Regions from separate parts of the Comamonas aquatilis genome, predicted to be linked through region 1. Evidence: riboswitches for the same ligand, from Rfam matches in the RefSeq annotation. Region 1 holds a riboswitch; each other region holds the start of a gene.
What was found. Region 1 has a riboswitch for cobalamin ahead of ACNAZA_RS09570 (TonB-dependent receptor). Riboswitches for the same ligand answer to the same signal wherever they lie in the genome.
Positions count from the first base shown of each region.

Region 2: linked by a shared signal. The riboswitch ahead of ACNAZA_RS08220 (TonB-dependent receptor domain-containing protein) and the one ahead of ACNAZA_RS09570 (TonB-dependent receptor) in region 1 are both predicted to bind cobalamin.
Region 3: linked by a shared signal. The riboswitch ahead of ACNAZA_RS14405 (TonB-dependent receptor) and the one ahead of ACNAZA_RS09570 (TonB-dependent receptor) in region 1 are both predicted to bind cobalamin.

Region 1 is NZ_CBCSIW010000005.1:244,659-250,082, reverse strand. Features, by position in the region: gene ACNAZA_RS09580 ((2Fe-2S) ferredoxin domain-containing protein) at 1-595, opposite strand, end outside; gene ACNAZA_RS09575 (ABC transporter substrate-binding protein) at 634-1,623, opposite strand; gene ACNAZA_RS09570 (TonB-dependent receptor) at 1,750-3,888, opposite strand; cobalamin riboswitch at 4,016-4,278, opposite strand; gene cobF (precorrin-6A synthase (deacetylating)) at 4,476-5,252, opposite strand; gene cobM (precorrin-4 C(11)-methyltransferase) at 5,252-5,424, opposite strand, start outside.
Region 2 is NZ_CBCSIW010000004.1:288,494-293,917, reverse strand. Features, by position in the region: gene ACNAZA_RS08220 (TonB-dependent receptor domain-containing protein) at 1-1,595, opposite strand, end outside; cobalamin riboswitch at 1,676-1,912, opposite strand; gene ACNAZA_RS08215 (DUF904 domain-containing protein) at 2,157-2,366, shown strand; gene ACNAZA_RS08210 (cell division protein ZapA) at 2,398-2,778, shown strand; gene asd (archaetidylserine decarboxylase) at 3,155-4,030, opposite strand; gene ACNAZA_RS08200 (HPP family protein) at 4,221-5,424, shown strand, end outside.
Region 3 is NZ_CBCSIW010000012.1:28,970-34,393, reverse strand. Features, by position in the region: gene metG (methionine--tRNA ligase) at 1-1,341, shown strand, start outside; gene ACNAZA_RS14410 (hypothetical protein) at 1,455-1,670, shown strand; cobalamin riboswitch at 1,771-2,006, shown strand; gene ACNAZA_RS14405 (TonB-dependent receptor) at 2,153-4,312, shown strand; gene ACNAZA_RS14400 (ABC transporter substrate-binding protein) at 4,394-5,424, shown strand, end outside.

The DNA.
Region 1 (5,424 bases):
ATTTCTTTTTCAGCGCAGGATCCTCCCTCACCATCTGCCCCAACTTGGGCCACAGCGACAAAGCGCCCTTTGCCGCGCATCTTGGCCCCGTACACCACAGAACGTGATGCTGGTGTTCTGGCACCAGCGACCAGCCTTTGGGGTCGGTCTGCCAATCTTCATCACCAACCACAGTCACGACATCTTCGTGCTGCTCGGCGTGATACACCTTGTCAATCAACAAGTCCTCAATCCCGGCCGTTTGCAGCAACGGCGTGGTGAAAACAATTCTCGGCAGTGTTTCGGCAGCCGAAAACCGGACACGCCAGCGCATTACGACCTTGTGCATCCAGCGGCGCAAGGCAGGTTCATCCGGACCGAACACCGGCACGATGGCAATGCTTTTCAATGGCGGTGACGCACTCGCCAGCAGCGCATCCAGCGCTTCGGGCAGAGAAGGCTCCGTCCTGTCGATAAACGCGACGCAGACAAGCAGTGCGTTCCCCTTTTTCAGCGCTGCCCGTTTGAGTTGCTCGGCCAGAGCTTGCAACTCCTGCTTGGCCGCACTGCCAAGACCGCCGCGCCCCAGCAAAATCATGGAAACCGTCTCGGTCATAGGCATGCATCCAGCGGCCAATGTGCTTATGTTGTCATTCATGGCTGTGCCTGACTCTGTTTGAGCGTGGGCCAGGTCAGCGCATCTGTGGTCACCTCCAGATCGGGGTGCAAGGCTGCAGCCAAGCGCTGTGCCACCTGTACGCTGCGAGGTCCGGGAGTGGCCTGGGCATAGCTCATTACAAAAAACTGGCGCTTGCGAATCGCACTGACTTGGGCCAATTCCGGTTTGGCGAGAAGAAAGTCCATCTTGCCCTGCGCGCTGGGCACGCCATAGTCAACGATGACAATCCACTCCGGGTCTCGCTCAATCACGTCTTCCCAGTTACCGCGCGGCCAGTTGCTGGGAATATCGTCAAAAATATTGCTGGCTCCGGCAGCATCCAGAATCGCCTGAGGCATGCCATAGCGTCCTGCCGTCACCGGAATTTTTTCCCCGCTGTCGAACACAAAAACACGCGGTTTGCCGGCGTTAGCCGCCATCTGTCCGGCCAGACGTTCACGGGCCGTCTTCAGCTGCGAGATCCGTGGACCGGCCTGTGCTTCGACGTCAAAGATGCGGGCCAGATTTCCCAGATCCAGCTCCACATCTTCCAGGGCCACTCGCTGCCGGGAATTCACCCGAATGCAAGACTCCGCCAGCACATAGGAAGCAATGCCATGCTCGGCAAGCAGCTCGGGAGTGACACCACCCGCCCGAAACCCATAACTCCAGCCAGCAAAGACAAAGTCCGTACGGGCGTCGACCATGGCTTCAAGACTCATGTCATGCGATGAAAGATTCGGCAAAAGATCCAGCACCGGTTTGATCTCCGGCGCAATCTCCTTGCGCGATGGAATGCCCGAGTAGCCCACCAGACGGTCCCCAAGCCCCAGAAAGAGAAACATCTCCGTGATGTTCACATCGTGGGTTACCACACGCTGCGGCACCTGGATATAGGTCTGCGGCTTGCCGCACACATCGAGCACCAACGGCGGGTCATGACGCTTCGGCTGCAACGCAGCAACTGCGTTGGAGTTTTCAGTCAATTGCGCTGCGTGGACCTGATCCGACACTGGAGCCCGATCACAGCCTGCAAGCAGCGCTGCAACCGGGAGCCAAAGCAGACAGAGCGCTGCATTGATAGATGGCATGTTTCTGTCTGCCCTCACCGCTTAGAAGCGCATATGCGCAGTGATCTCGAAACTGCGGCGATTGCCCAGCAGCCATTGCGTGCTGCCATAAGCAGATGCGGCATAGGTCTTGTTGGTCAGATTACGCCCCACGAGACTCAAACGGGTTTTGGGGTTGAGCTGCCAGCTCAGCACAGCATCCGCCACCGTATAGCCAGGCAAAACCGAGGTGTTGGCATTGTCATTGAAGCGGCTGCCCACATGACGCAGGCCCAACGATGCGCGCCAGTCGCTCACGCTGTAGTGAGCCCATAGATTGGCGGAATATTGAGGAATGTTCGCCGGACGATTACCTGCACGGCTGATGCCGGAGCCTCCTTCGCGCAACTCATCAAACTGCGCGTCCACGTAGGCCAGATTGCCTTCAAAGCGCAAAGATTTTGTGGCATTGAGTGCCGTAGTGAACTCCACGCCCTTGGATGACTGCTTGCCGCCTTGAACAGACTCTGCTGGGCGACTCGGGTCACGGGTGATGATGTCTTTCTTGGCGATATCAAACACCGCCACCGTCCACTCCCCACGGCCATTGCCCAGTTGCTGTTTGAGACCCAGCTCGATCTGCCGCCCCTTGGTCAGGCTGAAGCCCGAGTTGGATTTATTCAGGGACAGCAGACTGGTCACCGGATCATGCCCGGTACTCATCTGCGCATAAACATTGGTGCTTTCATTGATGCGATAGCTTGCGCCCAGGCGCCAGGAAGTGCCGCCCAGAGATTTATCCAGAGTGGCGCTGCTGATCAGATCCTTGCGGTCAAAGTCATACATATCTCTGCGCAGACCAGCCATCAGCTGCCATTGCTCGCTGAGTTTCCAGACATCCTCCACGTAGAAAGCGTTCTGCCGAATCTTGGACTCGACCCGTGCCTTGTACACATCCGGGCTGTCCCAATAACCATTGGAGGTATTCCAGGCAGAGACCACCGAATCGCCGCTATAAGGCGAGTTGTTGAGAGCGATAAACCGGGCCTCGGAAATATCCCAACCCGCGGCTATCTGGTGACGGCCGGGTTTGAAGACCACCCCCAGGCGGTTGCCCGTCTGCTCCAGATCGTGACCGATTTCCAGATAGTCATAGCGTGCAATCGTGCCCGCTGCGCGGTCGTAGTCATAGCCCTCTATATTTTTCCAGTGCCGATCGGCCTTGAAGTGATAGAGCTCGTTGCGCAGCGTCACCGCTTCACTAGGCTGCCACTCCACCTTGGCCTTGAAGCGCTTGTCCTTGAGACGGATATCGCTATCGAGAAAGTTGAAATTCTTGTCGCGCAATTCGGTGGCCAGACGGCCATCCACCACCGGCGTGCCGAAATAGCGTTCAGGTTTTTGATCGCTGATATCTGCCGTCAAGTCCACGCGCAAATCTGCGCTGGGCTGCCAGCGCAGCGCACTCATGATTTTCTTGCTGTCGCTCCTGCCAAGGTCGCGTTCGCCATCGCTACGTTCGCCATACAGATCAACACGGTAGCTCCATTCCTGGCCTATGGAGCCTGTTGCGCCTATGCCGGCGCGCGCGCTGCCATTCGAACCGGCGCCGACCATGGCTTCCACAGAGCGCTCGCGGCTTGGCTGCTTGCGCACGGCGTTCACTGTTGCGCCCATGGTGCCGCTGCCATACATCAACGACCCCGGGCCGCGCAGCACATCAAAGCGCTCATAGCCCCAGCTGTCATGCGGATAGGTCGTCGTGCCGGCAGCAACGCCCAGCATGATTCCATCTTCGGCCACACCCACCGAATTGACGCCGTTGAAACCACGGCTGGCGAAAGACAGACCGCCATTGCCAGGGGAGCTGGTGGCCGTCAGTCCCACGGTACGACTGACAGCATCCACCACGGCGGCATCGGCACGTTCTGTGATTTGCTCGGAAGAAACAGAATCCAGGCTGGCAGGCAAGTCCTTGACGGGAACGGCCACATAGGAGCCGGAGCGCGTTGTCTGATTGAGCTGCAGCTGGGGCAGTTCTCTATCGTCTTTGACGGTGACTTCCGGCAAAGTCGCGTCGGCAATGGCCAAGCTAGGCATCGCGGCCAGCAATTGCACTGCCGCGCAGCTGGCAGTCAACGCAAAACGGGTGGAGTAGGAATGAAGAGCACGCGCATTCGAGCGCATTGTTGTGTGAGGCATAGCTTCGGAAGCTCATACCGCCTGATGTGAAGGCCGCACACATAACAACCAGTCGCCGCAGGACGACAAGCGCAATAAGGCTGCCGTCCACACCCCGCAGACAGTTGTGAGAAAGATGCGCAAAGCGCACCGCCATCAGCTCCAGGCCGGTCTCCGGGCTCACAGAATTCTTTATGGTTCAAATAAAGCAGATCTGACCTTCCCAAGCAGCCAATCCAAACAAAGTTGGATCAGCAGCGCTCAGTGGCTGAAGTCTGGAGATATCCGGACTTCTTCAGATTTTTTCTGTCTACCGTTGCGGGGGCAGCCAAGGACTCAGGCTTTTCGGCCCTTACCTTGTTCCCGTTTCACTCGCATCTTCATGCAAGCACCTGAAGTTGGTTTGCTAATTGATTAGCGTTGCGGATTCTATCCGTGTCAGGCGAAAGATTCCCGATTGCACGCTCGACATTCATATTTTTCAAGGTAAGAGAACGCCACTCCATAGAGCCTGTGCCACGTCAGCAGCCAGTTTTATGAACCCATCATTTTTTGGCGATGCTAGCAGCCTCCATGTGAGAGCACGGGCCTGCCCTTGATGAATCGCGTCAACTACGCCTGCGCAGCAAATAAATATCCATGATCCAGCCGTGCTGCTGACGAGCTTGCTGCCGCCTGGCACTGATGTCAGCCTTGACCTGCACCAGCCGCCCCTGCATCAGGATTTGCTGCGGCATGCCCAGATAGGCGCCCCAGAAAATATCGACATCGGGCTCGGCCACCTGTTCGTAAGAGCATTGGCCGTCCAGCATGACAACAAGCGTATCAACGCCTGCCGGCCAGGCTGCCTCGCGCAGCTGGCGGCCGGTGGTCACCAAAAACGGCGCTCCGATATCGTTGAGCGCTATACCATGCGCGCTGCACAAGACCTGCATCGATGTGATGCCGGGCACCACCTTTACCTGCGACTTGGCCAAGCCCAGACGCGAAGCAATGCGCAAAGTGCTGTCATACAAGGCGGGATCGCCCCAAACCAGCAAGGCCACACGACCTCGCTCATGCCCAGACTCATGCCCATGGCCCGCAGGCAGGTGGGTAGATAAACACGCCCTCCAGCGCTCAGCGATGGCGTCATGCCATTCATTGACCTGCTGATCGTAGTCGTCCCCTTGCTGGCGGCGCACAGGCATATCGAAGTGCGCAATACGACTCGAGTCCATGCACAGATGTTGCAAAAGCGTCATCCGCACTTGCGCCAGTTCGGCCTTGTTGTCCTCCTTGTGCGGCAGCAGGATCAGATCGGCCTGGCGTATCGCCTTCTCTGCCTCGCGCGTTATGTGGTCGGGGTTGCCGGTGCCGATTCCGATCAGAAACAGCTCCAGCATCAGATCCCCTCAGCGCCAGCGGGAAAACGGGGCTCCTCGCCGCGAGGACGGTAACGCCGGTCATAGTCGTCGGCATAAAGACGGCTGAGCCCGAAACCTTCCTGGCTCAAGGTCCGTCCCACCAGAATCAAGGCACTGCGCTGCAAGGCATTGGTCTGCGCCGCTGCAGCAA
Region 2 (5,424 bases), on a different contig from region 1:
AAGTCCACCGAGCCCTGCAGATTCACCACGCCCACGCGGGTGGTGGCAGCCAGGGTAATGCCTTTATAGCGGGCATTGGCCACGTTGGCATAGCAGCCGCCGAACTGACCGTTATTGCCCGGGCATGCACCGGTGTTGCTCACATAGTTGATGAGATTGGAGAGATTGTTGCGATAGGCCGTGGCCGAGAAACTATTGCTGCCCTTCCCCCATTTCAGGCCCAGCTCCACATTGCGTCCCTTCTCGGGCTGCAGCGAGGAATCGCCATACATGCTGAAGCGCTGATACAGCGTGGGTGCGCGGAAAGCCGTGCCCGCCGATGCCGTGGCTCGCCAGTTCGGCATGAACTCATAGCCATAGGCGGCACTGCCCGTGGTGTTGCCGCCAAACTCGCTATCGCGATCATGGCGTGCATTGAGTTGCAGCGTGTGCTTGCCGGCACGCAGACCGTAGCCCAGAGCCAGGGCGTTTTGCGAACGCGTGCGGTCGATATTGCCGTTGACCAAGCTGTCCTCACGACGCTCCAACGCCGCAGTCAGGGTGGAGGCGCCCAGCTTCCATTCGTTCTGGAACAGATAGTTGTGCAAGCGCGTGTCGGTTTCATAGACCGAGGGCTTGGTAGCGTAGTAATCGCGCGACTGTGTGTATTGCAAACGGGTGCTGTAAACATCGCTCCACTTGGCTTGCCAGTTCAGGCCCAGGGTTTGCATCTTGTTGATGCTGCGATCATCGGCAATAGGAGCACTCTTTGATATGGTCGCGTCATAACCGGAATTGACGTAACTCTCCAGCGCTGTGGCCTCCACGCGCTGGTTGGGCGAGATCTGGTAGCCAATGCGGGCATTGAAGGCATTGTTGCGATAGCCGTCCGCATCTGGATTGAAGCCCGCCGAGGTTTTGGCGTTAAAGCCGTTGCTGCTGGCATGCGATGCACCCAGGCTGTAATCCCAACCATTGAGGCCGCCGCTGATGCCGGTCTGTGCCGTCACCGTGCCGCGGCTGCCCCAGCCCAGGCCGATATAAGGCTTGGGCTTGCCCTCGCCCCGCTTGGTGAAAATCTGCACCACGCCGCCAATCGCATCCGAACCATAGACGGCAGCCGCCGGGCCACGCAACACTTCAATGCGCTCAATGGACTCGAGTGGAATGTTCTGCCAGGAAGCGCCGCCGGTCGATTGGGAATCGACGCGCACGCCGTCGATATAGACCGCCGTAAAACGGGTCTCGGCTCCGCGCAAATAAACGCTGGTGGAGGCACCAGGGCCGCCGTTGCGCACCATCTCGATACCGGGCAGGCGCGAGAGTACATCGGCCACGCCAGCCGCACCACTGGTTTCGATGGTCTCGCGGTCCACGATGGACATATCCGCCACCAGATCGGACAGCGGCTGTTCGATACGGTTGGCAGTCACCACCGTCTCGGCCATGGCTGCGGTATCGGCCAAGGCGATTTGCTGAGCCAGCACAGGCGCAGACAACATGCAGCTGATGGCAGCAGCCACCAGGGAAGGACGGTGAAAAATGGAAGCCGTGCTGGCGTGCACGTGCGAGGCCACGGATGCAGTCTTGCATCGGGGTTGGTGTTGCGAACTCATGGGAAGCGACAAAACAATAGATACCCGGCGCCAACCTCCCCGTTGGCAATTGGGAAAAAGACGTGCCCACAGCTGAAGGCAGACAATCCACATCGTTGGCCGGTATCCGGGCTAAGCGAAACGTCCTTTTGCGAGCCTTCCCAGCACGCGCAGCGCCAGTGGCAAAGATGAAAAGGAGATGCCATGCATCTATTCGCTGACCGTTGCGGGGGCAGCGCAGGCACGGATCGCACCGCTTTGCGGCTTCACCTCCCTGCTTCCCGTTGAACTGGGGTCGCAGAAAAGCAACTCCGAGCACCAACAGCGGCGCATTCTAATTAGTTTTGACTGCACGGCCTCCTTCAATCAGAGTACCCCGTTGACGATTATTTACTATATAAATGAATTTGGCGCTTTATGCACCTGTGTTGCACGCTACGATTTTGGTAGAGGAAAATCTCCAACCGAAAAGCCATGCGCGCGTGTTTCAGGTGTACTTAGCTTGCATCCGCCTTTCATGCACAAAGTCTCTCGGATTTCTGCACTTATTTACGGACCGCAAGACCTACAATGGCCGAGTCTATGATCCCCCAGACTTCTCTTGACCTCATTGCCGAGCGGGTAGAACGTTTAATGGTGCGCCACGAAGAACTTCAGCGCACCAACACCCTGCTGACCGAGCAAGTTGCCGCCCTGACCCAAGAGCGCGACTCTCTGCGCCTGCGCCTGCAAGCTGCACGCGCACGTGTGGACGCGCTGATCGAACGCCTGCCCGCCAACCAGGGCGAGTGATTCCCCAGACATTGCCACCAGACGCCCGCCCATGAAGCAGATCGAAGTGCAAATTTTGCAGCAAAGCTACATGCTGACCTGCCCCGAAGGTCAGCAAGAGCGCGTGCTGGAAGCCGTGCGTCGCGTGGATGAGGCCATGACCGGCATCCGCGACAGCGGCAAGGTACGTTCTCGCGAGCGTGTAGCTGTACTGGCTGCACTCAATATGGCTTTCGATGTGCTGGACCGCGACGCCCAACAGACATCCCAACAAACACATATGAGCGGTGCCGCAGCTGAAACGCAGGCCGCGACCCAGACCGAACAGCTCAATCAGGAACAGCAGGCTGAACAACAGCGCCAACTGGAACTGGCCGAGCAGCTGGTGCTCAAGCTCGATAAAGCTTTAGAAGACGATGCAAGGCTTTTGTGAAAGCCCGCAATCCTTGCGACAAATGCATCGCTTCGTGGCAAACGCAGTATCAATCGAAGTAAAATAACTCCTGTCTGCAGACCTGTCGGACTTTATATTTCCTTGAACCAATGCTCAATGAGCTCGGGCTTGGTAAATTTCCTGATGAGCGTGATCGTCTCGCGTCAGATGAACCCAACGTCAGGCTGCCCTCGCCCCCCTGAACCCCCGGTTCAGGATGACGGTCCGGTGGAGTTTGCAGACACCTTATTCCTGTGCAACCTGCTATTTCAGGCTGCACTTTCTGGGCTAGCAACACGCAGCCATCTCTTGAACCCAAAAAGCCGTTGAAGCTTGAAGCATCAACGGCTTTTTCGTTTATGGGCAATGCAAGTGATCAGGCGATGGCAGATTGAATCTTTGCCTGTGCATCTGCCATGACCTGGCCCAAACGCACCGGGCCCGCCGGCTGCCATGCGGGGTTGAACTGCAAACCCGCACTTTGCGGCCACAGCAAGACCACGGTGGAGCCCAGCAGAAAGCGCCCCATCTCCTCGCCTTGGGCCAAATGAATGGCTTGCTCGCCGGTGTAATCCCAGCTCTTTAGATGTCCCGTGCGCGGTGGGTTGACCACGCCATGCCAGACCGTGGCCATGCTGCCCACAATGGTCGCACCTACCAGCACCAGCACCATGGGGCCGTGCGCGGTATCGAACACACAGACCACACGCTCATTGCGCGCAAACAGTCCGGGCACTCCGCGCGCCGTGGCGGGGTTGACCGAGAACAGCTCGCCAGGCACGTAAATCATGCGCTTGAGCTGGCCGGCGCAAGGCATGTGGATGCGGTGGTAATCCTTGGGGCTGAGGTAGATCGTGGCAAAGCTGCCGTTGTCGAACTGGCGCGCCAGCGCTGTATCGCCACCCACCAGCGCCGTGGCACTGTATTGATGACCTTTGGCCTGAAAAATCTGCTCGCCCTCGATGGGGCCGAACTGGCTGATGGCACCATCTACAGGGCAAATCCAGTCAGCCTGGGCCAGAGGCCGTGCGCCAACTTTGAGTTCGCGCGTGAAAAATTCGTTGAAGGTGGCATAGGCCGCAGGGTCGGGATTGGCGGCTTCGCCCATGTCCACACCGTAACGGGCAATAAAGCGGCGAATGACGGATGTGGTCAAGCCACCGGCCTGCGCCTGGGCCAAACGACCCATGAGAGCGGTCAGCGCCTGCTTGGGCAACAGATATTGGGAAAGTACGGCGAGTCGTTCAGACACAGTGGATTTTTGCTATCAAAGTTATAGAGATCGAAGCTGGATTCTAGCCAAGCCACGGCCTGCTGTATTCGGTGTACTCCCCATCGCCTCAAACAGCAGATCGTGAGCTACTGCCAAATCCCCAAACCAGCCGAATGCCAGCACCAGGCGCACAATGAGCCGCTGATGCCATCAACATGCACGCCTGCCCATGCCTGATTCATCGCAGCAGCCCACCCGCTCCGCACCTGCAACCCCGGAGGTACCGCCCTCCATAACCGACACACCCTCGCTAAAACCGGCCTCTCCGGCGGCCCGAAATCCTGCACCCGCCGAGCCCCTGCTGACCGAGCACATGGCACCGGCGCTGCTGTGGCTGCGCAATTTCCTGCCCTCTCCTGTGGGCACCAATGCGGCAGAAGGTCTGCGCATGGCCGTGGGCGTGGCCCTGGGCCTGCTAATCACGGCATTGATCAGCCGTTGGTGGGACGGCCATGACAATGCGGTGTGGATTGTCTCTTCCATGGGTGCTACTGCCGTACTCGTCTTCGGCATGCCTGCCAGCCCGCTTGCCCAGCCCTGGCCCGTGTTGGCGGGATCGCTGCTTTGCATGCTGGTAGGCACACTGAGCGAGCACTTTGTTCCCGACGAAGCCCTGGCTCTGGCCCTGGCCGTAGGCCTTTCCGTCACCTTGATGGTGCCGCTGCGCTGTCTGCATCCACCGGCCGTGGGGCTGGCCTCTTTTGTGGTCCTGGAGCATGCACCGGGCATGGGAATGCTGTTGTTTCCCACTCTGTTCAACATCGTGGTGCTGCTGGCTTGCGCCGTGGCCTATGCCCTGGTCACCGGCAAGCGCTACCCTCATCCCCAGCATAGTCACCGCAAACAGCCCGGTGGCAGCCACTTCACTGATGCCGACCTTAACGCAGCACTGGCGCACTACAACCAGGTGCTGGACATCAGCCGTGCCGACCTGGAAGGACTGCTGCACCTGGCCGGCCGCGCTGCATTCCAGCGCACCTTGGGAGATTTGCGCTGCGCAGACATCATGAGCCAGCCCGTGTTTGCGGTGCAAGCCAGTGCTACGCTCAAAGAGGCCTGGGCGTTGATGCATGAGCACCGTATCAAGGCACTGCCGGTGGTCAATGAGCAACAGCAAGTCATAGGCATCATCTCCAACGCCGATTTTGTGCGCAATGCCAGCCAGGAGGTGCCGGATACCCAAAGCCTGGGCCAGCGCCTCAAATCACTGGTCATGGGCAAGTCCAGACACCAGGATGCAAAGAGCGTGCAAGACCTCATGGCGCACACAGTACAGACGGCCTACGCCACGCAGCGGGTCATGGAACTGGTGCCTCTGTTCTCATCCGCTGGGCATCACCATCTGCCGGTGGTCGATGCAAAGGACAGGCTTG
Region 3 (5,424 bases), on a different contig from region 1:
GTGGGCTATCTGGCATCGCTCAAGGAATTGCTGACCCGCCGTGGCGAGAACTTTGACGCCTATATGGCCGACCCCGATCTGGAGCAGTACCACTTCATCGGCAAGGACATCATCACCTTCCACACGCTGTTCTGGCCGGCCATGCTGAAGTTCAGCGGCCGCAAGACGCCGACCAAGATCTGCGTGCACGGCTTCATGACCGTGAACAACGGCGAAAAGATGAGCAAGAGCCGCGGTACGGGCTTGGATCCGCTCAAGTATCTGTCGCTGCAAATGAACCCCGAGTGGCTACGCTACTACCTGGGCGCCAAGCTCAACGGCAAGAACGAAGATATCGACTTCAACCCCGAAGACTTCATGCTGCGCGTCAACTCCGATCTGATCGGCAAGTACGTGAACATCGCTTCGCGCGCCGCCGGTTTCCTCACCAAGCGTTTTGGCGGCAAGCTGACCCAGATCAGCGAAGACGGCCAGACCCTGCTGGCGGCGCTGCGCGAACAGCAGACAGCCATCGTCGCCGCCTACGAGGCCCGCGACACGGCCCGCGCCGCGCGCGAGATCATGCTGCTGTGCGATCGCGTCAACAGCTATGTGGACGCCAACAAGCCCTGGGAGCTGGCCAAGAAGGAAGGCATGGAAGCGCGCCTGCACGATGTGTGCACGACCTGCATCGAAGCCTTCCGCATCCTGACCATTTATCTGCAGCCCATTTTGCCCAGCGTGGCCGCCGAAGTGTCCAACTTCCTGATCGTGCCGCCCGAAAGCTTTGGCGATGTGGCCAAGCCTCTGGGAGAAGGCCACCAGATCGGCGAGTACAAGCATTTGATGCAGCGCGTCGACCCCAAGCAGCTGGAAGCGCTGTTTGAAGCTCCCGCAGGTCAGGCCGCTCCTGCTGCCGCTCCGGCAAAGGCCGAGAAAAAGGCGGCCAAGAAGGCCGAACCCGTGATCGACCCCAACGCCCCGGGCGGCGAGCCGCTGGCCGAAACCATCAGCATCGACGACTTTGCCAAAGTCGATCTGCGCATTGCCAAGATTCTCGAATGCAAGAGCGTGGAAGGCTCGACCAAGCTGCTGCAACTGACGCTGGATGTGGGCGAAAAGGACGAGAACGGCCAGCCCAAAACCCGCAATGTGTTCAGCGGCATCAGCAGCATGTACAACCCCGAGCAGCTGCAAGGCAAGCTGACCGTGATGGTGGCCAATCTGGCCCCGCGCAAGATGAAGTTCGGCCTGTCCGAAGGCATGGTACTGGCCGCCAGCCATGCCGACGAAAAGGCAAACCCCGGCATCTATGTGCTGGAACCTTTCCCTGGTGCCGCTCCCGGCATGCGGATTCACTGATGCCATCCCCCCTGAGGCGCTTTGCGCCTTCCCCCAAGGGGGACGACACCTTCGCCGCGAGGCGGCGGGGCCGCCTTAGGCTCTGGCTCGGTGTCTCCTCGCTGGGGCGTGCTTTGTCGAGCTCCTGCAGGCCATGGCTTGCAGGGGCTTTTTTATGCCTGCTATCCCTGTCTGGCTGCGCCGTGGTGGCCGTGGCGGGCACGGCCGTAAGCATCACAGCAGGGGCTGTGGGCCTGGCCGCCGATGCGGCGATTGGCACGGTCAAAATCGTGGGCAAAGGCGTGGGCAAGGCTGCAGACGCCGCGCTGGACGACGAACCTGCCGATTGAATGACGGCGAGCGCAGCTGCGTATAGCCACAAGGCCAACACGTTATACTGCGCCCGTTTTGAAGCGGGTTGACCGGCTGGCCATGCATGGCCGCTGCCAGCCCTTCATTGCGACAACAGGTGCCCAGGCTTAGGCCACGGGTTCAACGGGAACAGGGTGAAAATCCCTGGCTGCCCCCGCAACGGTCAGCAGATAAACCATTTCCACGCCCCCAGGGGCAAACCACTGATGTCCTACGTGGCCTCCCAGCGAGGTGCGCGGCGACATTGGGAAGGTGAAATGGCAGGCATCACGCCATCTGCGAGCCCGGATACCGGCCTGTTGAGCACCGTGCCCCTGGGGAAGCCCCCGGCGTGCGGTATTTGCAACGACCGTCTGCGGGGAGCAGAAGTGGCTGCTTCCCTGCCCGGCGGTCAAAAAGCGCTGCAGCAAGGCCTGGGCATGTCACCTGCAGGCAGATGGTCAGCACTTTGTTGACCTCCATGAACCACCCTGACTTTGCAGCCAGAGCCCCTTCTCTCCATCCCATCGCTGCTGCGGCATTCCTGACCTGCCTGAGCGCGCTGTCCGCCACACCGGCCCTGGCCAGCGATGCCGACACGCCCGCGTCCGAAGCCGCCATCACCTTGCCCGCCGTCCATGTCACGGCATCGCCCGAAGGCGCACTGGGTCTGTCCCTGCCTTCCACCTCCGGCAGCCGGACCGGCATTGCCACACTCGACCTTCCTGCCAGCCTGGACCATGTGAACAGCGATACCTGGCAGGAGCGCGGCGACTCGCGCATGGCCGACATCATCGGCCGCACCGTGGGCATGACGCCGCTGTCGGCCACCAGCTACAACAGCCTGTCCTTCAGCACGCGCGGCTTCACCGGCACCAACTCCGTGGGCATTGCCGAGGACGGCGTGCGCCTGGGCGTGGCCTCGTCGACCACACCCTACCCCGCCAACAGCTGGGGCTATGAGCGGGTGGAAGTGCTGCGGGGACCAGCTTCCATCGTCTATGGCTCGGGTACCGTGGGAGCCACGGCCAATGTGGTGCGCAAGCAGCCCACGCGCGAGACGGTGCGCGAGGTACTGCTCGGTGCCGGCTCGCATGGTTCGGCCAAGCTGGGCCTGGGCATGGGTGGCGCACTCAGCGAGACCCTGAGCTACCGGGTGGACGCCTATGGTCACTACACCAACGGCGAGCACGATATGAGCCGCGCCAGCGGCGGCAAGCTGATGAGCACGCTGCGCTGGCAACCCACGGCCGCGCTGCGCGTGGAGCTGCTGGCCGATGTCAGCGACGAAAAGCCCGCCCGCTACTTCGGCACGCCCACCTTGAACGGCGCCATCGTGCCCGAGCTGCTGGGCCGCAACTTCAACACCGACGACAGCACCATCCGCATCAAGGACAAGCGCGTGCGCGCCCGGGCGCAGTACCAGATCAACGATGAGCTGAGCGTGAGCAACGAGCTCTATCACTTCAAGGCCGACCGCTACTGGCGCAATATCGAGGCCTACCGCTACAACCCGGCGGCCCAGACCATCACCCGCAGCGACTATATCGAGCTGACACACGATCTGGAGCAGGCCGGCAACCGCCTGGAATCCAAGCTCAAGGCCGGCGCCCACCAGCTGGTTGTGGGCTGGGAAGTGAGCCGAGCCAAATTCGGCTATGCCTCGTCCGGCTTTGACTACTCCACCACGATGCCCGTGAATGCCACCTATCACGGCTGGGACAACACCAGCGCCATGATCCCGCGCTTTACCACGGCAGCCACCACGCATGACTTCTACGCCGAAGACGCCTGGACGCTCAGCGAGCGCTGGCTGCTGCTGGCCGGCATACGCCGCGACCTGACGGACTTCAACAGGAACGACCTGATCGGAACCGGCTCGTTTGGCAAGAACTTGGGCGGCACCGCCTGGCGCCTGGGCCTGACGCACAAGCTCAATGCGCAGACCAGCTTGTACGGCCAGGTCTCCCAAGGCCATGACCCTGTCACCAATGTGCTGACGCTGAACCTGGCCAATCGCGATTACAAGCTGACCACGGCGCGCCAGATCGAAGTCGGCATGAAGCAGCAGTTCGGCCAAGGTCTGGGCGAGTGGACGGCGGCGGCCTACCGCATCGAGAAGAAAGACATCATCACCCGCGATCCGAACAACAGCCTGCTGTCGGTGCAAGGCGGCAAGCAGCATTCGCAAGGCCTGGAGCTGAGCACGGTGCTGCGCCTGTCGCCCAGCTGGCGCCTGGAAGGCAATTACGCCTTTGTCGATGCCAAATACGACCAGTTGATCGAAGCCGGCGGCGCTGACCGCTCCGGCAATCGCCCCAGCAACGTGGCGCGCAACACCGCCAATCTGTGGACCCACTACACCACCCACAGCAGCATCGGCCGCTGGCAGGCATCGCTGGGCGCGCGCGCCGTGGGCAGCCGCTTTGCCGACAACGCCAATACGGCCGTCAGCGGCGGCTACACCGTCTGGGATGCGGCTTTGAGCTGGCGCCCCCAGCCCGGCAGCACCTACCGCCTGACGGTGCGCAATCTCGGCGACAAGCTCTATACCTACTCGGCGGTGTCGAACGCCAGGGCTTCTCAGGCCTATCCGGGCGAGGGACGTCGTCTTGATCTGACGGCCGAATTCACGTTCTGAACGCAGTAGCAAAAGCCATAGCTAGCAGCGCATGAAATTCCTCAACTTCATGCATAAAACCCATTGAAAACGAGAATACACATGCGCTGTCAGCTTCCATTTTTGAAGAAGGTATTCCCCTCTCGCCTGACCCTCGCCACGGGCTTGGCCCTGGCCTGCGCTTTGCTTGCGGCCTGCTCGCAGCGGCAAGAGACGCCGCCGGACCAGGCGGCCGTCAGCGTGGCCCCGGTCACGGTGCCGGTCTGCGGCCAGCCCGTGAGCTATGACCGCGTGCCGCAGCGCGCTGTCACCCACGGCATCAACATTACCGAGATGTTTCTGGCACTGGGACTGGCCGACCGTCTGGTGGGCTATGGCGGCCTGCGCGACATCCAGCGCCTGCCGCCAGCCATGCAGGCGCAGCTGGCCCGGGTGCCCGATCTGTCTAACCAGAACATGAATCTGGAAACCCTGCTGAATGCCCAGCCGGACTTTGTCTTCAGCGGCTGGTCCTATGGTTTTCGCGATGGCCAGATCACTCCGCAGCAATTGCAGGAGCTGGGCATTGCCAGCTATGTGCTGACCGAGTCCTGCATACGCAAGGTCGCGCGTGAGCGCGTATCGCTGCAAGACACTTTCGACGACCTGCTCCATCTGGGCCGCATTTTCCGCATCGACGCACAGGCACAAGCCCTGGTGAACGGCCAGCGCGCCGAGCTGGAGCAGATCGCCCAGGCCTTGCAGGGCATGGCCAGACAGCCCTCGGTTTTCCTCTACGACAGCGGCACCGACATCCCGGTCACCGCAGGCCGCTATGCCATGCCCCACGCCATGATCGAAGCGGCCGGCGGCCGCAACATCTTTGCGGACCTGCCCAGCAGTTGGACGCGGGGCAACTGGGAGGACGTGATCGAGCGCAATCCGGACTGGATTGTCATCGTGAACAACGACAGACCCACACCCGATGGCAAAAAGCAGTTTCTGCTGAACAAGCCCGAGCTGGCCCACCTCACCGCCATACGCGAACGCAACTTCGTGCTGCTGGACTTTGCCGCAGCCACCCCCGGCCCCCGCAATGTGGCCGGCGTGCGCACGCTGGCCCACAGTCTGCACCCCGAACGAGTGGCGGCTCC